3 regions of the Mesorhizobium sp. C399B genome follow, and region 3 is predicted to be linked to each of the others. Evidence: predicted binding sites of a transcription regulator. Region 3 holds the regulator's gene; each other region holds the start of a gene.
What was found. The regulator LexA, encoded in region 3, represses DNA repair genes until DNA is damaged. The targets are predictions, from matches to a motif close to TGTTCNNNNTGTGTTCNG.
Positions count from the first base shown of each region.

Region 1: the regulator LexA is predicted to act here: its motif matches at 2,522-2,539, upstream of NLY36_RS14985 (ImuA family protein).
Region 2: the regulator LexA is predicted to act here: its motif matches at 4,227-4,244, upstream of parE (DNA topoisomerase IV subunit B).

Region 1 is NZ_CP100472.1:3,121,679-3,129,426, forward strand. It holds gene NLY36_RS14970 (HpcH/HpaI aldolase/citrate lyase family protein) at 558-1,439, shown strand; gene NLY36_RS14975 (DUF1737 domain-containing protein) at 1,479-1,685, shown strand; gene NLY36_RS14980 (metallopeptidase family protein) at 1,961-2,383, opposite strand; gene NLY36_RS14985 (ImuA family protein) at 2,562-3,608, shown strand; gene NLY36_RS14990 (DUF6504 family protein) at 3,550-5,028, shown strand; gene NLY36_RS14995 (error-prone DNA polymerase) at 5,025-7,748, shown strand, end outside.
Region 2 is NZ_CP100472.1:539,120-546,867, forward strand. It holds gene NLY36_RS02670 (TadA family conjugal transfer-associated ATPase) at 1-146, opposite strand, end outside; gene NLY36_RS02675 (CpaE/TadZ family protein) at 143-1,357, opposite strand; gene NLY36_RS02680 (hypothetical protein) at 1,402-1,668, opposite strand; gene NLY36_RS02685 (type II and III secretion system protein family protein) at 1,673-3,073, opposite strand; gene cpaB (Flp pilus assembly protein CpaB) at 3,152-4,057, opposite strand; gene parE (DNA topoisomerase IV subunit B) at 4,315-6,369, shown strand; gene NLY36_RS02700 (FUSC family protein) at 6,472-7,748, shown strand, end outside.
Region 3 is NZ_CP100472.1:26,982-34,729, forward strand. It holds gene NLY36_RS00140 (ComEC/Rec2 family competence protein) at 1-2,428, shown strand, start outside; gene lexA (transcriptional repressor LexA) at 2,422-3,204, opposite strand; gene NLY36_RS00150 (GntR family transcriptional regulator) at 3,411-4,175, opposite strand; gene kynU (kynureninase) at 4,343-5,590, shown strand; gene kynA (tryptophan 2,3-dioxygenase) at 5,697-6,533, opposite strand; gene NLY36_RS00165 (AMP-binding protein) at 6,530-7,748, opposite strand, start outside.

The sequences.
Region 1 (7,748 bases), 3.1 Mb from region 3:
CGGCCGGTGGGCGGATAAAAGGGAGCAGGCTCGCTTCCAGGTAAGGGCGGGCCTCCGCCCGGGGCGGATCGACCAACCACCAGCTTTCGCTGCGCAGGCGATAGGGCAAGGACCAAAGGTGAGCGTTTCGCTGTTGCATGCCGCTGTTGTCGCGGGCTCGCATGGAAACGGCGGGGCGGAGCGGAGGAGGTTTTCCGCAGGGATGTGCAGTTTTCGTGCAGGACCTGCGCTTCCAGCCAGGCTCCTTTTTCCTCTCCCTCCGGAGGGGGGAGAGGTGGCTCGGCGAAGCCGAGACGGAGTGGGGGAACCACCTGGCAATCGCCGCGAACGGACATCGGAAGGGCACTGAGCGCATTGCTCGCGTTGCGCCCAAGGGTCGACCCCCACTCCGTCGAGCTTCGCTCGACACCTCTCCCCCGATCGACGGGGGAGAGGAAAGGCCCCCCTTCCGCAACTGCTGCGGGACGGGCGGGGCAGCGCAAGCTTTCGCAGTTGGCTCGTCATCAGGTACCGGTCGGACGCTTGCCTCACCCGCCCCCACGCGGCATAGATCGGCCATGACAAGCGAACCTTACCGCCCGCGCCGCTCGGTGCTTTACGTCCCCGCCTCCAACGACAAGGCGCTGGCCAAGATCGCGACGCTGGCCTGCGATGCCGTGATCATCGACCTCGAAGACGCCGTCGCGCCCGCCGACAAGGTCGCCGCGCGGGACAAACTGGCCGGCATTTTCGCCAGCCGACCGAAACGCCGCTGCGAGATGATCGTGCGCGTCAACGCGCTGTCCAGCGAATGGGGCACTGAAGACCTGCTCGCCGCGGCAAAATTCGAGCCCGACGGCATCCTGTTGTCCAAGGTCGCCACGCCGCGCGATATCCTCGAAGTCGGCGACGTGCTCGACGACAATTTTGCCCCCGACAGCGTCAAGCTCTGGGCGATGATCGAGACGCCCAAGGCCATGCTCAACATCGGCGCCATTGCCGAACTCGGCCGCGACCCGGCCTCGCGCCTAGCTTGTTTCGTGGCCGGAACGAACGATCTGGTCAAGGAAACCGGCATTCTGGCGACGCCCGACCGCCGCTATCTTGTGGCCTGGCTGATGCAGATGGTGCTGGCGGCGCGGGCCGGCGGCATCGACATGCTCGACGGCGTCTCCAACGATTTTCGCGACCTCGACGCGTTTGCGCGCGAATGCACGGAAGCCGCCGCCATGGGCTTCGACGGCAAGACGCTGATCCACCCCGCCCAGATCGAAATCGCCAACCGCGCCTTTGCGCCCGCGCCCGAAGCCTTGGCCGAGGCGCACGCGGTGAAAGAGGCTTTCGCCTTGCCCGAAAATGCCGGCAAGGGCGTGATTGCGCTGGATGGCAGGATGGTCGAACGGCTGCACCTGGTGCAAGCCGAGAAACTGCTGGCGAAGGCCGCCGCCATCGGCGCATGATCCGCCCCGAAAAGACGAACTCACGACAGGATCTGACCCATGAGACTTTACCGCTTTTTGTCCGCCCCCGACGATTCAACCTTCTGCCACAAGGTGACCGCGGCGCTGAACAAGGGCTGGCACCTGTACGGCTCGCCGACCTACGCCTACGACAAGAAGACCAAATCGATGCGCTGCGGCCAGGCGGTGGTGAAGGATATCGACGGCCAGGAATACGGGCCGGATACGAAGCTGAGTGATTGGTAGGGAAGGCGTCAACCTCCGCGTCTTCGTCATCCTAGGGCGAAGCAAGGAGCGAAGCGACGCGACGCAGACCCTAGGATCCATGCCGTGCCGTTTGCCCTAGAGTGCAGCGGATCAGATGACGCTTGTGCCGGCGCTCGTTACTGCGGATCTGTGCTGTTCGCAGAACCGCTTGCTTTCCTGCACCGCGGCACCTGCACCGCCGTCACGGCATGGATCCCAGGGTCTTCGCGACGGAGCTTCGCTCCTGCTTCGCCCTGGGATGACAAAGGCGGGGGCTATTCCGCCGCCTCTTCGAGCTTCTCCATATCGTCGTCCGACAGGCCGAAATGGTGGCCGATCTCGTGGATCAGCACGTGGGTGACGATGTCGCCCAGCGTCTCCTCATTCTCGGCCCAGCAGTCGAGGATGGCGCGGCGGTAGAGGGTGATGCGGTTCGGGCCTTCGCCGGTCTGCGGGTTCCAGCGCTCGGCGATGCCGCGGCCCTCGAACAGGCCAAGCAGGTCGAACGGCGTCTCCAGCGACAGATCGTCCATGATCTCGTCGGTCGGGAATTCGGCGATCATGATGACGATCTCGCCGGTCAGCTTGCGAAAATCGTCCGGCAGATGCGCGTACGCCTCCAGCGCCAGAAACTCCATCTCCTCGATCGAGGGCGAGAGTTCGTCATGCCAGGTGCGGGTCTTGTAGATGCGGGCCATGCTTTGTCCTTTGATCCCGGCATATAGGCTTTCCCTCCGGACTCGGCAATGAAGCGGTAATTCCATGACGTCAATGGCTATAGAGGAATAAATTCCTTCTGACTCCGCTTGACTCTTCCGGCACCCTCTGGAATCTATAGGAACATAACAGGAACAGTTGTGAAAGAAATTGACCGTCATGGCGACATCAGCCGTGGCGCGGGAGACTGTTTTTGCCCTGCGCCGCCAGATCGCGAAGATCGAGGGAACGCTGCCCGAGCGCCTGGCCGCGCCGGCTGGCGAGGGGCTGCGCGCGGGTCCTGGCCTCGACGCCGCGCCTGAACCCGATGCCGATGTCACCATCATCCGGCGCGGGCTTGCCGTGGCTTCGCCGGATGCTTTCCTGGCCACCGGCGTCGAGCGCCTCGATGCGGCGCTGAGCGGCGGCCTTCCGAAAGCCGCCTTGAGCGAAATCCATGGCCTTGAGACCCGCAATGCCGGGGCCGTCGCCGGCTTTGTGCTGTCGCTGGTCAGCCTGATCCTCAAGGGCCAGCCCTTGCCCGTGCTGTGGATCGGCACATCGGAGATTTTTCGCGAGGCCGGCTTTCCCTATGCCAGGGGATTGCAGGGCATGTTCGGTATCGCACCGGAGCAATTGCTGTTTTCCGAGGCGCCGAAACTCACCGATGCGCTGTGGGTAGCCGAGGAGGCCGCGAAGATGACGGCGCTCGCCGCAATCATCCTCGAAATCCGTGGCAGCCCGCAGCGGCTCGACCTCACCGCGACGCGCCGGCTGCACGCGCGCGCCCAAAACGCCGGCCGGCCGGTGTTCCTGCTGCGCCAGGCCGGCGAAGCCGAGCCGACCGCCGCACCGGTGCGCCTCATCGTGTCGGCTGCACCAGCGGCGAGCCGCCGGACGATCGCCGGGTCGCTCGCCGGCTCGATCGGCCGGCCTGCCTTCACCGTCAGCATCGGCAAGAGCCGCACCGCTCTGCCTGGACAATTCACACTGGAGTGGAATCCCGATGAACACGCATTCGAAGAAAGAAAGCCCCGCGAAAAACGGGCAGAGAATTCTGTCGCTGTGGTTCCCGCATCTGGCGGCAGAACGGATCCTGCGCCAGCGCCTGGGACGGTCGTGGCGTTCCCGGCCTTCGGATCATCTGCCGCCATCTCACCCACCGCTCGTGATCAGCCATCGCGACCGCAACGCCCAGCGCATATCGGCCCTCGACGAGCGGGCTGAGGCGCTGCATCTGAAGCCTGGCATGGGCATTGCCGATGCGCGCGCCATGCATCCCTCGATCGACATCGTCGAGGCCGATCCGGACGCCGATCGCCGGCTGCTCGAAGGCCTCGCCGACTGGTGCGATCGCTATACGCCGCTGGTGGCGCTCGACGGTACTGATGGCCTTTATCTCGACGTCACCGGCTGCACGCATCTGTTCGGCGGCGAGCGCGCCATGCTGGACGACATCCTTGCGCGGTTTTTCCAGCAGGGTTTCGATGTCCGCGCCGGGTTGGCCGCGACGCCGGGTGCAGCCTGGGCGGCGGCGCGCTTCTGCGGCAACCGCATCGTTGTCTCCGGCGAGGAGGAAGCGCTGCTCGCCCCCTTGCCGCTGGCGGCACTGCGCATCGAAGCCGATATCCGCGCCAGCTTGGAAAGCGTCGGCCTGCGGACCGCCGGCGCGATCATGGCAGCGCCGCGCGCGCCGCTCGCCCGTCGCTTCGGCGCGACCTTGCTGTTGCGGCTCGACCAGGCGCTCGGCCGTCTCGACGAGGCGGTATCGCCGCGCCTGCCCGTGGCCCCGCTTTCGGTCGAACGCCACCTGGCCGAGCCGGTCGTGCTGACCGCCGAGATCGAACGGCTGGTGCTCTTGCTGGCGGTGACGCTGAAGGCCGATCTCGAACGCCGCGGCGAGGGCGCAAGGATGCTGGCGCTGCTTTTGTTTCGCGTCGACGGCGCCGTCAGCCGCATCGCTGTCGGTACCTCGCGACCGTTGCGCGAACCCAAGCTTATCCAGCGCCTGTTCCATGAGCGGCTGGCCGCGCTCGAACAGGACATCGATGCCGGCTACGGCTTCGACCTGGTGCGGCTTTCGGTGCTGGCGGCCGCCGGCTTCGACATGCAGCAGGCCGATTTGACCGGCGAGACCGAGGATGACGGCGCCGACATGGCACTCTTTGCCGACCGCATCCGCGCCAGGCTCGGCGACAGTGCGGTGCTGAAACCGGTCGCCCTCGAGAGCCATCTGCCGGAGCGCGCCATCGCCACCATCCCGTTCTCGGAAGCGCCACAACGCAAAACACCGCTCAGGAAGCCGGGCTCGAAAGACGCGCCGCGCGCAACCATCTTCCCGCCGGAACGGCCGATCCGGCTGTTCCGTTCGCCCGAGCCGATCGAGGTGCCGGCCACCGAAATGCCTGAGGGTCCGCCGATGAATTTCCGCTGGCGCCGCGCGCTCTACCGGGTCGCGCGCGCCGAGGGGCCGGAACGCATCGCGCCGGAATGGTGGCGTGAAACGTCAAGCGATCCGCTCACATCGACGCGTGACTATTTCCGGATCGAGGATGCCGACGGCCGCCGCTACTGGCTCTACCGGCAAGGCCTCTATGGCAACCCGCAGGTGCCGCCGCGCTGGTTCATGCATGGGGTCTTCGCATGAACGCGCTGACCGTCATCCCCTATGCGGAATTCGGCATCCAGTCGAACTTCTCCTTCCTGCGCGGCGCCTCCAAGCCGGAGGAGCTGGTGGTGGCGGCCAAATTCCTCGGCTTTTCCTCGATCGGACTGGCAGACCGCAACACGGTGGCCGGCGTCGTGCGCGCCTGGCAGCAGGCCAAGGTCGAGAAGCTCGCCTATCACCCCGGTTGCCGCCTGGTGTTCGGCGACGGCACGCCGGACATTCTCGCCTATCCGCAGAACCGCAAGGGCTGGGGCCATCTCTGCCGCATGCTGACGCAAGCCAATTTGCGCGATGAAAACGAGAAGGGCGCGACCCTTCTCCAGCGCAGCGACCTGCTCGAATGGGGCGACCTGCTGTCGCTGGCGGTGCTGCCGGATCTCTCGGCGAATGCCGACGATCCCCTGGCATTGGTCCGTCAACTGAAAGACCGTTTCGGCGCTAATTTGCGGCTAGGCATGGCGCCGGATTATCGCGGCAATGACCGTTTCCGCATCGAGCAGGCGGCGGGCATGGCGGACATCGCCGGCGTGCCGCTGATGGCGACCAACGACGTGCTTTATCACAGCGCCGAGCGCCGCTCGCTGCAAGATGTGCTCACCGCCATCCGCCTCAATTTGCCGGTCGCCGAGGTCGGGCTGGAGCTGACGGCCAACGCCGAGCGCCATCTGAAGCCGCCGCTGGAAATGGCCCGTCTCTTCCGCCGCCATCCACCGGCGCTGGCCGAGACGCTGCGCTTTGCCGGCGAACTGACCTTCTCGCTCAGCGACCTCCAGTACAATTATCCCGACGAGCCGACGCAATCAGGGCTTGGGCCGCAGGCCGAGCTAGAGCGTCTGGCCAGGGAGGGGGCCGCCACGCGCTATCCGGCGGGCGTCCCCGCTTCCGTCTTGCAGCGCATCAGTGAGGAGCTCGCTCTGATCGAGCGTCTGAATTATGCGCGCTATTTCCTGACCGTTTACGACATCGTCCAGTTCGCCCGCAATGAGGGCATTCTGTGCCAGGGCAGAGGCTCGGCCGCCAACTCGATCGTCTGCTACTGCATCGGCATCACCGAGGTCGGCCCCGAGCGCATCGACACGTTGTTCGAGCGCTTCATTTCCGAGGAGCGCAACGAGCCGCCCGACATCGACGTCGATTTCGAGCATGAGCGGCGTGAGGAGGTGATCCAGTACATCTACTCCAAATACAGCGCCAAGCGCACCGCGCTGGCTGCCGCCGTCATCAGCTATCGCGGCCGCTCGGCGCTGCGCGAGGTGGCCAAGGCCATGGGCCTGTCGGACGATGTCCGCATTGCGCTCTCCAGTTCGATCTGGGGCTGGTCGACCTCGGAGCTCGGCGAGAAGGAGGCGCATGCCGGCGGCCTCGACCACAACGAGACCTCGACCCGTCACGTGATCGCCCACGCCAACGAGATCATGGGCTTTCCCCGGCATCTGTCGCAGCATGTCGGCGGCTTCGTCATTACCCGCGACCGGCTCGACGAGATCGTCCCCATCGTCAAGACGGCGATGGAGGCGCGCAAGATGGTCGAGTGGGATAAGGACGATCTCGACGCGGTGAAGATCCTGAAGGTGGATATTCTGGCGCTTGGCATGCTGACCTGCCTGAAGCGCGCCTTCACCTTGCTCACCGACCATTATCCGAAGGCCCGGGATGATTACGGCCGACCCTATGTGCTGGCCACCCTGCCGCCGGAAGAGAACGACGTGTACGACATGATCTGCCGCGCCGACACGCTCGGCGTCTTCCAGATCGAATCGCGCGCGCAGATGTCGATGCTGCCGCGTCTACGCCCGCGCGAATTCTACGACCTGGTCATCGAGGTGGCGATCGTGCGGCCCGGCCCGATCCAGGGCGACATGGTGCACCCCTATCTGCGCCGTCGGCAGGGCAAGGAAGCGGCTGAATATCAAAAGCCAGAGCTGGAGGCTATTCTCAAGAAGACACTCGGCGTGCCGCTGTTTCAGGAACAGGCGATGAATATTGCAATCGTCGCCGGTGGTTTCAAACCCGGCGAAGCCGACGAACTACGCCGCGCCATGGCCACCTTCAAGCGCACCGGCACCATCGGCAATTACCGCCAGCGCATGATCGACGGCATGGTCGGCAAGGGATACACCAAGGACTTCGCCGAGCGCTGCTTCAAGCAGATCGAAGGCTTCGGCGAATACGGCTTTCCCGAAAGCCACGCCGCCTCCTTCGCTTTGCTCGTCTATGCCTCCTGCTGGTTCAAGACCTTTTATCCCGACGTGTTCTGCGCCGCGATCCTGAATTCGCAGCCGATGGGGTTTTACCAGCCGGCCCAGCTGGTGCGCGACGCGCGCGACCATGGCGTCGATATCCGCGACGTCGACGTCAATTTTTCCGACTGGGACTGCACCCTGGAGAAAGCCCAATTCGATCCGGGCCGCATCCTGGGGCGCCATGCCGAAATGCGCGGTGTCATCAAGACCCGGTACGCCGTCCGGCTTGGCTTCCGTCAGATCAAGGGCTTGGCCGAGAAGCGTATGGAAGCTTTCACCGCGCGGCGCGGCGCCGGCTATACAAGCGTCAGGGATGTGTGGCTGCGCTCGGGCCTCGATGTCGGCGAAATCGAAAGACTGGCGCAGGCTGACGCCTTCCGCTCGCTCGGCCTCGACCGTCGTGAAGCCTTGTGGGCGGTGCGCGCGCTGGATGGCAAGAGCGCCGCCGAACGGCTG
Region 2 (7,748 bases), 510 kb from region 3:
CTTTTTCCCGGTGTTGTCTCCGGCTTCGGCGGCAAGGCCTTGCGGTTCGTCGGGATGACCACGGCGTGATGCGCGACCGGCGCCGCCTCGGCCGGCTTCAGCGCGCGGACGTCACGGTTCTGCAGGGTCGAGAAGCGGCTGGTCATCCGGCTTTCCTCTTCAGGAGGCCCCTGCCGATGCCGAACAGCGAGCGCGATTTCTCCGGCGTCACCACGGCTTCTTCCGGCAGGATGATCCTCTTCAGATCGTTGACGACATTGGCGTTCGGGTCGATCTCATGCAGCGGCACGCCGCGGTCGACCGCTTCACGCACAAGCCGGTAATTGTTGGAGATGCCGCCGACGAAATGCTCGCCGAGGATTTCCTGGACATCCGCCTGCTTTATGCCGTTGTCGAACATCTTCTGCTCGAAACGGTTGACGATCACGTTCGGCTTCACTTCCTTGCCTGCCGTCTCGTAGACCGCCTGGATCAGCCGCTGCGTATGGCGCAGGCACGGCACCGTCATTTCGGCGACGATGTAAAGCTTGTTGGAGCCGAGCAGCACCGTTTCCGTCCACGGAAACCAGGTGCGCGGCATGTCGATGACGACGTTGTCGAAATAGGCCGAAACGAGATCGAGCATGCGCACCACGACATCGGTCTTGAACGAGCGCATTTCCGACGGATGCGTTGGCGCCGCCAGCACGCAGAGCCCGCTCGCATGCTTGGACAGCATCACATCCAGCAGCTGACGGTCGAGGCGCTCGGGCTGGTTCTCGATTTCGGTGATGTCGAAGCGCGGCTCGAGGTCGAGATATTCGGCGCAGGCGCCTTGCTGGAAATTGAGGTCGACCACGCAGGTCGACGCGCCGCGCGTCACCGAATGATGCAGCTGGAAGGCGGTCTGCAGCGCCAGCGTCGTGGTGCCGACGCCGCCGGCGGCCGGCATGAAGGTATAGATCTGCGACTCGGTGTTTTCCTCGCGCCCCGGCCCTTGCAGCGCGCGCACGACCGACCGCACCAGATCGGCGGTGGTGATCGGCTTGACCAGGAAATCGGCGACCTGGAGCTGCACCAGGATACGCACTGCGGCTGCGTTGAATTCCTGGGTGACGACGACCACCGGAACGCGGCCTTCAAGCCGGCGCATGATGCGCTGCAGCGACTCGATCTCTTCCAGCTTTGCCGCATCCATGTCGACGATGAGCGCGCCGAAATCGGCTTCCTGGACCTCGCCGCGCAGTTCGGTAATGTTCTTCTCGACGGTCGAAAGCTGGATCACCTCCGAGGCCGCGAACGCGGTGCGCGTATCCTGCGCAAAGGTCCGGTCGCTGGACACCAGCAGGATCTTCTTGGTCTTGATGCCGCTTGCCATTTTGTCAGCCTGTCAGGTCATTCCCGGTCAAATCACCGGGCAAATCAATCGGTTGTCGCTGTCGGTTGCACGGCCTTGGCAGCAGCAGCCTGGTCGGCGGCGTTGACTGCCGCCTCACTGCGCTGCGCCGGCACCAGCAGCCTGGTGTTCTGGACGCCGTATTTCCAGGGATCGACCATCTGCATGGCCGTATTGGCGGCCTGTGCGTTGCCGGCGGCAATCGTCGGTCCCTCGGAGCGGACATAGTCGTCGCTGGTGCAGCCGCCGGCGAGGCCGGCGATCAGCAGGGCGATGCATGATTCCACGCGCATGGCTTCAATCCTTCGGCAGGTCGAGGAAATGCCCGACGGTGGTGACCGCGGCCGGCTGTGCCGTACTGCCGCTGGCCATTGCCACTGCACGATTGGCTTCGGACGATTTCACTTCCTCGGTGTTGTTGAGGAAATAGTCGACATTGCTGGCCGGCTGCGTGCCGTCGGTCGGCTCGAGCAGCTTCTTCGACGGATCGACCGGCTTGACCAGATAGGGGGTGACGATGATCACCAGATCGGTCTCGCGCCGCTGATAGGATTTGGAGGAGAACAGCGAGCCGAGCACCGGCAGCTTGCCGAGGCCGGGGAGACGCGACGTGGTGATGTCGTTCTGTGACTGCAGCAGGCCGGCGATCATGAAGCTCTGGCCGTTCTTCAGGTCGACCGATGTTTTGGCGCGGCGCACGATAAAGCCCGGCACCGAGATATTGCCGATATTATAGGAGGCCGAAGCATCGATCGAGGACACTTCCGGCGCTATGTCGAGGCTCACCAGCCCGTCCTTGAGAACCGTCGGCGTGAAGTCGAGGCTGACGCCGTATTTCTTGTAGCTGACGGAAATCTTGCCATTGTCCTCGGAGACCGGGATCGGGAACTCGCCGCCGGCGAGGAAGCTTGCCGTCTGGCCCGAGCGGGCGATCAGGTTCGGCTCGGCCAGCCGCCTGGCAAGACCACGTTCCTCCAGCGCCTTGATGGCGACGTCGATCGACAGGCCGTTGGACAGCAGCCGGCCGATGATCTCGCCATTGCCGGCTCCCGGCACCGAGCCCGGCTCGATGGTGACGTCGCGCCCGCCAATGCCGTAAGCAAAATTGGCGCTGTATTTGGCGCCGAGATCCTGTCCGGCCTGGCGATTGATCTCGACGAAGCGGACGTTGAGCTGAACCTGCTGCGAGGACGAGATGTTGACCGAATTGATCACTTCTTCATTGCCGGAGAAGCGGCTGGCGATCTTGCTTGCCTTCTCGGCGGCGACCGCGTCATCGGCCTCGCCCGACAGCACGACGCGGCCATTGGCCGAGCCGACCTTGATCTTGGCGTCCGGCACGCTGGCGCGAATGGTGCTGGCCAGCTGGTCGGTGTCCAGCGTCACCTCGATGTCGACGGTGCCGACCAACTGCTTGTTCTCGTCGAACAGCGCGATGCCGGTGGTGCCGAGATTGTTGCCCAGCACATAGAAGGATTTGTCGGTCAGCGGATTGACGTTGGCGATCTCCGGATCGCCGATGACGATCTGGTAGAAGGCGGCATTGGTCATGACCGTCTTCGGCTTGCCCTTGGCTACCTTGATCGACGCATTCGTTGTCGACGAGACATGGACGATATCGTTGTCGGCCTTGGCTGGCGCACTGAGGCCGAGCATTGCGGCCGCGGCCAGGCAAGCCCCCACCGCAAGCGCCCGCATTGGGCGCAGCCCTTTCGTAGTTCGAAATGCATGAAGTCCCGACATCTGTCCCGTCCCTCGCCCGGTCCCCACCGGCAGTTATTGCTGGTCCCGCGCAGGAACCTGGTATTCTTCGACCTGCGTGCCGCGCGTCACGATGATCGTCTTGAATTTCGGCTTCTCAGGCTCCTTGGTCGCGGCAGTGAACAGCGCGCCGGCAGCGGCCTGGACGCCGGAGGCGACCGATCCGCCGAAGGACGAGATGGTGGTGACGCCGTCCTTGGCGGCCCCTCCGTCTGCGGCCGAGCGGAGCGACAGCGACAAGGTGCCGACGGTGCGGGCAAGCGCCACTTTCTGCGCGCCTTCGGTCGTCACCTCGATGGTGACGGAATTGGCGATTTGCGGTGTGGTCTGGCGCTCGTCGGCGCCCTGCCCCACGGTCAGCACCTTGGCGTCGGAGACGACGATCTCGGAGGTAACGGTCGATCCGGCAGCGCCCTGCGCGTTCTTGGCCACTTCCTGGATTTCGCCCGCATCGCGTGTCAGCACCACGTCGACCCGGTCGCCCGGCATGACGAAGCCGCCGACACCGGCGATCTCGTCGGTGCGGATTGTCACCGCCCGCATGCCGGGCGTCATCATGTTGGATAGCGTCGCGCGGCCGTTCGGCCCCGACAATTTGCTGATCAGCACCGGCTCGTTGATCTCGATCGGCGACAATACCACGCGGCTGCCTTCGGCGAGCAATGCATTGACTGTGGTGAATGCGCCCTGCGGCACCGAATCCTCGGACCATGGGATTTCGCTGAGCTGCGCCCGGTCAAGCTCCATGCCGTAACGCAGCGGCGCGTTGGCCACCACGATGGTCTTGAAGACGACCTTGGGGACGGCGGGCGCCGGGATCGACGCCGTTTTCTCTTCGGCATCGGCCTTGGCCTGGCTTTTCACCCAGAAATCCGCGGCAAAGATTGAAATCGCGCCGAAGACGGCAGCGATGCCAATCATCGTTATGGCCTTGCCCCTCACAACCAACCCCTGACATTCGTGGTCTTTTGTTTTGTTGAGGCGACGCTAGGCCGCTTTGTTAAAGATTCAGGAATCGCGCCCGCTCCGCACGGACCTATTTCCGCCGGCTTGGTTATCGAAAGGTTTTAGGATAAGAAGGGTTTAATCCCCGAACGTAACAGGAACTTCCGTCGCTTGGCGCCGAAAAGCGTGGCAGTATCGACGGGTGATTCGCGGCACCGGATTCTATGGCAGGCATGGACGACAACAACGATCTTTTCGGCAATCTGGAAAAGCAGCCCCAACCGGCTCGGACACCTTCGCGCCCGGCCGACCCGCTGGTGCAGGCCACGAAGCGTCCTGCCGCGACCAAGGACGGCAGCGAGGGCTATAGCGCCGCCGACATCGAGGTGCTGGAGGGGCTGGAGCCGGTGCGGCGCCGTCCCGGCATGTATATTGGCGGCACCGACGACAAGGCGATGCACCATCTGTTTGCCGAGGTCATCGATAATTCGATGGACGAGGCGGTCGCCGGCCATGCCACCTTCATCGATGTCGAGCTGTCGGCCGACGGATTTCTGACCGTTACCGACAATGGCCGCGGCATTCCGGTCGATCCGCATCCGAAATTCAAGAAACCGGCGCTCGAAGTCATCATGACGACGCTGCATTCGGGCGGCAAGTTCGATAGCAAGGTCTATGAGACCTCCGGCGGTCTGCACGGTGTCGGCGTCTCGGTCGTCAATGCGCTGTCGGACCATCTCGAAGTCGAGGTCGCGCGCGGTCGCCAGCTTTACCGCCAAAGGTTCTCGCGCGGCGTTCCGGTGAGCGGGCTGGAGCAGCTCGGCGAAGTGCACAACCGGCGCGGCACCAAAATCCGCTTCCATCCCGACGAGCAGATTTTCGGCAAGGGCGCCGCCTTCGAGCCGGCGCGGCTCTATCGCATGACCCGCTCGAAAGCCTATCTGTTCGGCGGCGTCGAGATCCGCTGGAGCTGCGACCCATCGCTGATCAAGGAAAAGGACCAGACGCCGGCCAAGGCGGAGTTCCATTTCCCCGGCGGCTTGAAGGACTATCTCAAGGCATCGCTCGGCGATGATTTCCAGGTGACCCGCGAAATCTTCGCCGGCAAGAGCGAGAAGCAGGGCGGCCACGGTTCGCTGGAATGGGCGGTGACCTGGTTCGGCGGTGACGGCTTCGTCAACTCCTACTGCAACACCATCCCGACCGGCGAAGGCGGCACGCATGAGGCCGGCTTTCGCAATGTGCTGACGCGCGGGCTTCGGGCCTATGCCGACCTGGTCGGCAACAAGCGCGCCTCGATCGTCACCTCCGAAGACGTGATGATCTCGGCGGCAGGCATGCTGTCGGTGTTTATTCGCGAGCCGGAATTCGTCGGCCAGACCAAGGACAGGCTGGCAACGATCGAAGCCATTCGCATTGTCGAGACCGCCATCCGCGATCCCTTCGACCACTGGCTGGCCGACAATCCGCAGGAAGCCTCCAAGCTGCTGGAATGGGTGATTGCGCGCGCCGACGAGCGGGTGCGCCGGCGCCAGGAAAAGGAAGTGTCGCGCAAGAGCGCGGTGCGCAAGCTGCGCCTTCCCGGCAAGCTCGCGGACTGCACGCAGAATGCCGCCGCGGGCGCCGAACTGTTCATCGTCGAAGGCGACTCGGCCGGCGGCTCGGCCAAGCAGGCGCGCGACCGCGCCAGCCAGGCGGTGCTGCCGCTGCGCGGAAAAATCCTCAACGTCGCCAGCGCCGGCAACGACAAGCTAGCCGCCAACCAGCAGATTTCGGACCTGATTCAGGCGCTCGGCTGCGGCACGCGCTCGAAATACCGCGACGAGGATTTGCGCTACGACCGCGTGATCATCATGACCGACGCCGACGTCGACGGCGCTCACATAGCCTCGCTGCTGATCACCTTCTTCTACCAGGAAATGCCGAACCTGGTGAATGGCGGCCATCTCTATCTGGCGGTGCCGCCGCTCTATTCGATCCGGCAAGGCGGCAAGGTTGCCTATGCCAGGGACGATGCGCACAAGGACGAGCTGTTGCGCACCGAATTCACCGGCCGCGCCAAGGTCGAGATCGGCCGCTTCAAGGGCCTGGGCGAGATGATGGCCGCGCAGCTCAAGGAAACCACCATGGACCCGAGGAAGCGCACGCTGCTCAGGGTCGATGTCATCGACGCCGTGGCCGCGACCAAGGATGCTGTCGACGCGCTGATGGGCACCAAGCCGGAAGCCCGCTTCCGCTTCATCCAGGAACGCGCCGAATTCGCCGCGACGGAAGTGCTGGATATCTGAGCGCCGGCCAACTCTTCGTTTTGACGCAGTTCCGGGCGGAAAACCGTTTCACACTTTTCCTGGAACTGCTCTAGCCTGCGCTTCCGATACGGAGACCAGCTTGTGATCTGGGCGCGGCTGAAGAGCTACTTCGAAACCAGTTTGGCGGGCCTGACGCAGCCGACGCGCTCGGATTGGATTTTCGCCCTGCGCACGGTTTCGGCGGGTCTGATCGCGCTTCTCGCTGCTTACGCGCTAAAACTCGACCACCCGCAATGGGCGATGATGACGGTCTTCATCGTCGCCCAGCCGGTCGCCGGCATGGTGCTGGCGAAAGGTTTTTACCGGCTGCTCGGCACGCTGGCCGGTGGACTTGCGACGATCGGCATCACCTCGGTTTTCGGCACCAATCCCTGGCTGCTGGTCACGGCGCTGTCCGTCTGGATTGGGCTGTGCACGCTGGTTTCGTCGCTGCTGCGCAATCCGGAAGCCTATGGCGCCGCACTTGCCGGCTATACCGCGATGATCATTGGGCTGCCGGCTTTCGGCCAGCCGCATGTGATCGTCGATCTCGCTGTCGCGCGCTGCGCCGAGATCGTGCTCGGCATCGTCTGCGCCGGCCTGACCAGCCGGCTGATCCTGCCCAAGCTGGCCGCTGACGCCATCATCTCCAGGCTGAAGCGCAGCATCCTCGACCTTGCAACCTATGCGGGCGGCGCTTTTTCCGGCGGCGACCCGGCGAGACTGGCCGGCCTGCACGGCAAGCTGATCACGGACGCCCAGATGCTGGCCGAGATGCGCACCTATGCCCGGCTCGAAGCCCCGAGCTTCGCCACCCGCGCCCATCCGGTCCGCCTCACCATCGGTCAGCTTCTGTCGGCGCTGTCGGCGGCACGCGCGCTGCATTCTCACGCCGCGCCGAAAAACGCAGCGCTCATTCCGGTGCGCTCGGAACTGCAGTCGCTGGTCAGCGAACTGGCAGCCACGCACGAGGCGCTGGAGGACACGTCGCCCTGGGTGACGCGGCTCGACGCGATTGCCGGCAAGGCCCGGCAAATGCCCGACGCCTCGACCGATCAGGACGACAGGGTCGGCACCATCACGCGCCTCACCATCGCCGCCGATTTCGCCGAAGCCTTCAAGCAGGTGCTGCGCGGCCTCGACGCCCTGCGCGCACCGGTGACGCGCCCGAGCCGGAGCAACAGGCAGCTGCCTGCGCTGGTGGTGCATCGCGATTATCCCGGGGCTTCGCGCAATGCCATACGCGCCGCCCTTGCCACGCTGGCGGTCGCCGCCTTCTGGCTGACGACGAAATGGTCCGACACGGCCGGCACCGTTATCCTCGTTGCGGTCGTCTCCAGTCTTTTCGCCGCGCGGCCTGACCCGGTGCGGGTGTCCTG
Region 3 (7,748 bases):
AGGCGAAGGCGCCGAGGCAAGCGTCAGCGAACGCTCGCTGTTTGCCGATAGTCCCTATGCCGAGCCGCTGCCCCTCGCGCTGCCTGAGCCGCATCCCGGCGTCGCGCCTGCGCTGCCCGGTCACGCCTTGCCGGCGCAAGTCACAGCGCCCGGATCTATCGCCCGCCTGCGCAGACGGCTTCACCGTCCGTCATGGCCCGCGCTCCGCCGCAGCCTTGCCGCGGCCGCCAACACGGAGCTCGACCGGGGCGTCGCCTTCCTGCTGGTGCCGGTTTTCCTGGCGGCCGGCGTCATCATTTATTTCTCGCTGGCCGGCGAGCCCGGCTTTGCGCAGCCAATCGCCATTGTGGTGCTGGCGACATGTTGCGCTGTCGCCACGCGACCTCGGCCGAGGACGCATCTGTTCTGCATGGCCGCGATGCTGTGCGCGCTCGGCGTCGTCGCCGCCAAGGTCGAGACCTGGCGCGCCGGAACGCAGATGCTCGGCTCCGAGATCCAGACACGGCTGACCGGCCGCGTCGTCAGTCTCGAACAGATGGAGAGCGGGCGCATCAGGCTGACGCTTGACGTGGTTTCGACCGCTTACCCCGAGTTGCGCTACGCCCCGAAGCGGGTCAGGCTCTCGGCGCGGACCGTTCCCGCCGATATGACCGCCGGCTCCCTGATCACCGGCTATGCCAGGCTGTTGCCGCCGACCGGTCCGGTGCGGCCGGAGAGCTACGATTTCTCCTTCGACAGCTATTTCACCGGTATCGGCGGCAGCGGCTTCTTTCTCGGCAATCCGAAAGCCATTGCTACGCAGGGACCGCCGCCGCTGGCCGCGCGGCTCTCCTCGGCAATCGAGAACGCGCGCGAAAACATTGCCGACCATATCAGGGGCAAGATCGGCGGCGCCGAAGGCGAGATTGCCGCGGCGTTGATTGTCGGCGTGCGCGCCGGCATCCCGGACGAGGTCAACGAAGCGATGCGGCGCACCGGCATCTACCACATCATCTCCATCTCCGGCCTGCACATGGCGCTGGTTGCCGGCACCATCATGGCGTTGCTGCGTGGCGCCTTTGCGCTGTTTCCCGATTTCTCTTCGCGCCGCCCAGTCAAGAAATATGCAGCAGTGGCAGCACTCGTCTCCATCGCCGCCTATCTCGTTATTTCAGGCGTCGTGGTTGCCGCCGAGCGCAGCTTCATCATGCTGGCGGTCATGCTTGTCGCCGTGCTGTTTGATCGCGCCGCACTCACCATGCGCAATCTGGCGATCTCCGCCATCGCCGTCATCCTGGTGTCGCCGCACGAGGTGGTCGGTCCCAGCTTCCAGATGTCGTTTGCCGCCACCGCCGCCCTTGTCGGCGCCTATGCCGGCTGGGCCGATTACCGCGCCGACAAGGTGAGAACGCCGCTGGCAAAGCGCTCCTTCGTCGGCTTCCTGTCGCGAAAATTCGCGCTGGCCATGGGCGGCCTCGCCATGACCTCGATCATCGCCGGCAGTGCAACCTTGCTGTTCGCCATCTGGCATTTTCAGCGTGTGTCGCCGCTCAGCCTGATCGCCAATCTGGCCGTGATGCCGATTGTTTCGTTGATCGTCATGCCCTTTGCCGTGCTCAGCGCACTGGCGATGCCGTTCGGCGCCGACGGGCCGTTCCTCTATGTGATGGGCAAGGGTCTGATGGCGATGATCGCTATATCGGCCTGGATTTCCGAGCGCTCGCCGGTCGACGCCGTCGGGCTGATCTCCATCCGCTCGGTGCTGTTGGTGGCGGTCGCCCTCGTCATCGCCACCATGGCCACCACCTGGCTCAGGCTGGCGGCCGTGCCTTTCGCGCTGGCCGGCCTGTTGACGGTGCCGCAGGTGCTTACGCCCGACGTGCTCATATCCGAGGACGCACATCTGGTGGCCATGCCGATAGGTGGCGGCGAACTCGCCCTCAACCGCGAACGCTCCAACGAATTCACCACGGACAATTGGAAACGGGCGCTGCGGGCCGAAACCATTATCCCGCCCGAGATTTTCGAGGCAACAGATACGCGGTTCGATCTCGATCCGCTCGATCTGCCGCCCGGGTCGCCCTTCTATTGCATGGGCGATCTCTGTATCGCCCGACACCCTTCCGGAGCCATTGTAGCCCTTGCCAAAGACCGCAAGACGGCGCGGCCGGCCTGTGCCTTCGCGAGCCTGATCGTCATCGATGACGCCACCGCCTACAATCCGTGCCGCGACCCGCTGGTGCTGGTCGTGACGAAGAAACAGCTGGCCCGCGACGGCAGCGCCGCCGTCTTCTTCGATCCGCAATCGGCAGCTGCAGCGCCAACCATCCGCTTCGCCGTCGACAAGCCGTATCGCCCCTGGCACGAGCAACGCCGCTTCTCCCGCGAAGCGCGCGGCCTGCCGCCTTACAACCAGCGTGAAAAGTACAAACCCAAGCCGGCTCAGTAGCGCCGGATCAATCCGACAAGCTTGCCCTGCACCTTCACCCTGTCCGGTCCAAAAATGCGGGTCTCGTAGGCCGGGTTGGCGGCTTCCAGGGCGATCGAGGCGCCCTTGCGGCGGAAGCGTTTCAGGGTCGCTTCCTCATCGTCGACCAACGCCACCACGATCTCGCCGGGGCTGGCTGTGTCGGCATTGCGGATGATGACCGTGTCGCCATCGAAAATGCCGGCCTCGATCATCGAATCGCCCTTGACCTCGAGCGCGTAGTGTTCACCGCCCATGATCATGTCGGGCGGCACCGAGATCGAATGGGTCTGATGCTGGATGGCGTCGATCGGCACACCGGCAGCAATGCGTCCCATCACCGGGATCGACACCGCCGAAACGGCGTCGTCATTGCCGGCCGACATCGAACGCGACGGCGAGCCCGGCTTGATCTGGCGGCCGATACCGCCTTGGCCCATCGCGCCTTGTCCTTGGCCGCCTTGCCCTTGGCCGGTTTGACCAAGACTGCCCTGAATGACGCTCGGCGAAAACTTCCTCGCCGCATTGAGGCCTGGTGCGATCGAGTCGGGCAGCCGCAGCACTTCCAGCGCGCGCGCCCGGTTCGGCAGCCGGCGAATGAAACCGCGCTCCTCAAGCGCCGTGATCAGGCGGTGGATGCCGGACTTGGAGGCGAGGTCAAGCGCTTCCTTCATCTCATCGAAGGACGGCGGGATTCCGCTCTCCTTCAGGCGTTCATGGATGAACATCAGAAGCTCATGTTGTTTGCGCGTCAGCATCGCGGCCCCCAGGGGTTCTGAAACCAGAATCAGAAAAAACAAACCCAGAACAAACACTATCTGTTCCAGTTGTGTTCCGCAACCTTTTAAAGTTTAATGAATGTGTTGACGTTTTGTTCAGCGTGACGTTCGGCACCGCCGAGCGGCGCTCGTAGTCGTTGGCCGGCAACGGGGTGAAACGAAGACAAAGTGCCCTGCGTCGTCGGCTACGATCGCCGCTTCCTTTTCGGACGGGGCTGCGCAGCATCCGCGCCGGGTTCACTCTGGGCATAGACCTGCAGCGTGTAGCCGATGTGAGCGGTCATCAGAGTTTTCGCACGTTCGACGTCGCGATCGAGGGCCGCTTCCATCAGGGCGGTATGGTGTTCGATCGCCACGGCGTCGCGCAGGGCCGCCACGGCCTTCCGGTGGCCATCCGTGCGGCCGGCGGCGGCGCGCAGCGTCGGGGCCAGACCCAGAAAGCGGTGATGGCGATGCAATTGGTCGGAAATCGTCGCATTGAAGCGCAGCAGCCAGCTGGATGTCGCGGCACTGAGCAGCGCCGCATGGAAGGCATCGTGTTTTTCGTACCACGCGTCGACCGCATCATCCGATGGATCGTCGAGAACAGACCCGCACCGTGAGAGACGATAGTGGGCGGCAACGACCGCGTCTTCCCACTCACGGTCGCCCTCCTCGATCGATTCCACCAGCAGGGGCAGTTCGACCACCAGCCGCGCACGCGCCAAATCCTCGAGCTCCGCCCGAGAGACGGGAGCGACCGCAAACCCGCGGTTGCTGATGGCGGTCACAAGCCGTTCCGCCTCCAGCCGCGACAGCGCCTCGCGCAACGGCGTCCAGCCGATGCCGTAGGTGTTGCGCAGCGTGCTCAGCTTCAACGGCGCGGCAGGCGCCAGCCGGGTCGCAAGAATATCGCGCCTGAGCAGGCGATAGGCCGCTTCCGTCTTCGAGGTCTGCTCGTCATCCAGCATCGTGATCCATCAGACATAAACGCTCGGCGGATCATTATATATCAAAGCCTTTCAATGGGTGAATTATATATAATGTTTGACAGTTCAAGGGCGACCACTCAAGATCGCCGGCATGTTTGGGCGGCAGGCTCCGCCGCGCGCGTTTGTCCATGGAGGGGCGCCGGATCATGAGCACGACACCCGATCTCGCTACAATCGAAGCAATGGATGCCGCCGATCCGCTGCGCTCCATGCGCGAACGCTTTGTCTTGCCGCAAGGCGTGATTTATCTCGACGGCAATTCCCTGGGCGCCGCGTCAGCGGTCGTCTTCAGCGAACTGCAGCAGGCCGCCACGCAGGAATGGGCGCACGATCTCATTCGCGCCTGGAACACCGCCGGCTGGTTCAACATGCCGGTGGAACTCGGAGATCAGCTCGGGCGACTGATCGGCGCGGCTGATGGGCAGACGGTGGTCTGCGACACAACCTCGATCAACATCTACAAGCTGCTGCACGCAGCGCTCGGCATGCGGCCGGATCGGTCGGTCATCGTTGCCGAGGGCGACAGTTTCCCGACCGACCTCTACATGGCCGAAGGCGTCGCCTCGACCCGGCCGGGAACGCGGCTGCGGCTGGAGGGCGTCGACGCGGCCGCAATCGAGGAGCTGATCGACGACAGCGTTGCCGTCATCCTGGTCAACCACGTCAACTACAAATCCGGCCAGTTGCGCGACATGGCGGCGCTGACGCGCAAGGCACATGACGCCGGCGCGCTGATCATCTGGGATCTCTGCCACACGGCCGGCGCCTTGCCGGTCGAACTTGACCGTGCCAATGCCGATTTCGCCGTCGGCTGCACCTACAAATACCTCAATGGCGGCCCGGGCTCGCCAGCCTTCATCTACGCGGCCGAGCGCCACCATGACGATGCCCACCAGCCGCTCAGCGGCTGGTGGGGCCATGCGCGGCCCTTTGCCTTCGAGCAGGGCTTTGCCGTCGGCAGCGGCATTCGCCGCTTCCTGTGCGGAACGCAGCCGGTGCTGTCGATGCGGGCGCTCAAGGGCGCGCTCGATATCTGGAACGACGTCGATATGGCGGCGGTGCGCAGAAAAAGCATCGCGCTGACCGACCTGTTTATCCAGCTCGTCGAAGCCAGATGCGGCGCCTACGGGCTTGAACTGGAAAGTCCTCGCGACGGCAGCCAGCGCGGCAGCCAGGTGTCGTTCCTCCATCCGCATGGCTATCAGGTGATGCGCGCGCTGATCGAGCGCGGCGTGATCGGCGATTTCCGGGCGCCGTCGACCATCCGTTTCGGCTTCACGCCGCTCTATGTCGGATATGGCGATGTCTGGCAGGCGGTCGAAGTCCTGGAGGATATTCTGCGCACCGGCGCCTGGCAGGACGCCCGCTTCGCGGTGAAGACCGCGGTCACCTGAGGAACTAGAGCAATTTCAGGAAAAGTGTGAAGCGGTTTTCCGTCCGCAATTGCGTCAAATCAAAGAGCTAGAGCATTTCGCCGTTTACGTTAAACGGTGAAATGCTCTAGAGCCGGGTGCGGACCGTCCAGAGCTCCGGAAACAGCACAACCTCCAGCATCTTCTTCAGATAGGAGGCGCCTGAGGTGCCGCCCGTGCCGCGCTTCAAGCCGATGATGCGCTCGACCGTGGTGACGTGGTTGAAGCGCCAGCGGCGGAAGTAATCCTCGAAGTCGACCAGCTTCTCGGCCAGTTCGTAGAGCATCCAGTAGCGCTGCGGGTCGCGGTAGACGGTTTGCCAGGCAGCCAGCACGTCTTCGTTCTCGACGCGCGTCTCGCGCCAGTCCGTGCGCCCGGCATCGGCGCCGATGTCGAAGCCATTGCGCGCCAAAAGCAGAAGCGCCTCGTCGTACAGCGACGGCGTGGCCAGGATCGCTTCCAGCCTGTCCGTAAGATCGGGCCGGTGCTTGTGCGGCCCGAGCATGGCTAGGTTGCGGTTGCCGGCCATGAACTCGATAGCGCGGTACTGCCACGACTGGAAGCCCGAGGATTGGCCGAGCGCGTCGCGAAACTCGGTGTATTCGCTTGGCGTCATCGTGCGCAGCACGTCCCAGGCATTGTTGAGCTGCTCGAAGATGCGCGCGACGCGAGACAGCATCTTGAAGCTCGGTTCGAGGCGGTCGGCGCGGATAGAGCGGATCGCGGCGCCGATCTCGTGCAAAGCGAGCTTCATCCACAATTCCGATGTCTGATGCTGGATGATGAACAGCATCTCGTCATGGGCCGAAGACAGCGGCGCCTGCGCATCGAGCACCTTGTCCAGCTGCAGATAGTCGCTGTAGGACATCCGCTCCTTGAACGACATCTGCGCGCCATCGGACGCCGGATCGTGCGGCTTAATCAATTGCTCTTCTCCGCGCGCAACCGGAAGCGCTGGATCTTGCCGGTCTGGGTTTTGGGCAAGGCGTCGATGAACTTCACCGAACGCGGATATTTGTAGGGCGCGATCGTTGCCTTGACGTGGTCCTGCAGGCGTTTGACGGTCAATGCGTCCGGCGAAACACCTTGCACAAGCACGATATGCGCCTCGACGATCTGGCCGCGTTCACCGTCCTCGGCGCCGGTCACCGCGCATTCGGCGACGTCGGGATGCGAGAGCAGCGCCGCTTCGACCTCGGGGCCGGCGATGTTGTAGCCGGCGCTGACGATCATGTCGTCGGAACGCGCGGCGAAGTGGAAGAAGCCATCCTCGTCCTGCGTGAACGTATCGCCGGTGAGATTCCAGCCATCGCGGACATAGTCCTTTTGCCTGGCATCGGCCATGTAGCGGCAGCCGGTCGGGCCGCGCACCGCCAGCCGGCCAGTAGAGCCGCGCGGCAGCTCCCGCATCTCGTCATCGACGATGCGTGCCTGATAGCCGCCGACGGGTTTGCCGGTGGAGGCCGGCTTCATGTCGTCGAAGCGGTTGGAGATGAAGATATGCAGCATCTCGGTGGCGCCGATCCCATCGAGGATCGGCTTGCCGGTCTTCTCAGTCCATTCCTCGAAGACAGGCGCCGGCAGCGTCTCGCCCGCCGAAACCGCGACGCGCAGCGAGGACAGGTCAGCGCCTTGATCCATGGCCTTGAGCATGGCCCGATAGGCGGTTGGAGCGGTGAAGGAAATGGTCGCTTTGTAGGTCTCGATGATGTGGATCATGTTGGGTGGCGTCGCCTGTTCCAGCAGCGTCGCCGCGGCGCCGAAACGCAGCGGGAAGATGGCGAGCCCGCCAAGACCGAAGGTAAAGGCAAGGGGCGGGGAGCCGACGAAGATGTCGTCGGGCGTCACCTCCAGGATTTCGCGGGCATAGGCGTCGGCGACGATCAGCAGGTCGCGGTGGAAATGCATCGTCGCCTTCGGCACGCCGGTGGTGCCGGAGGTGAAGCCGAGCAGGGCGACATCGTCGCGGCCGGTGTTGACGGCAGTGAAGGTGACCGGCTTGTCGAGGGCGGCGCGGTCGAGTTCCGCGTCATGGTTGGCCGTGCCGTCGAAGCCAATGACCTGCTTGAGATACGCACTGCCCTTGGCGCAGGCGGTCATCTCGTCCATCAGCCTTGTATCGCAAAGCGCAACCGTGATT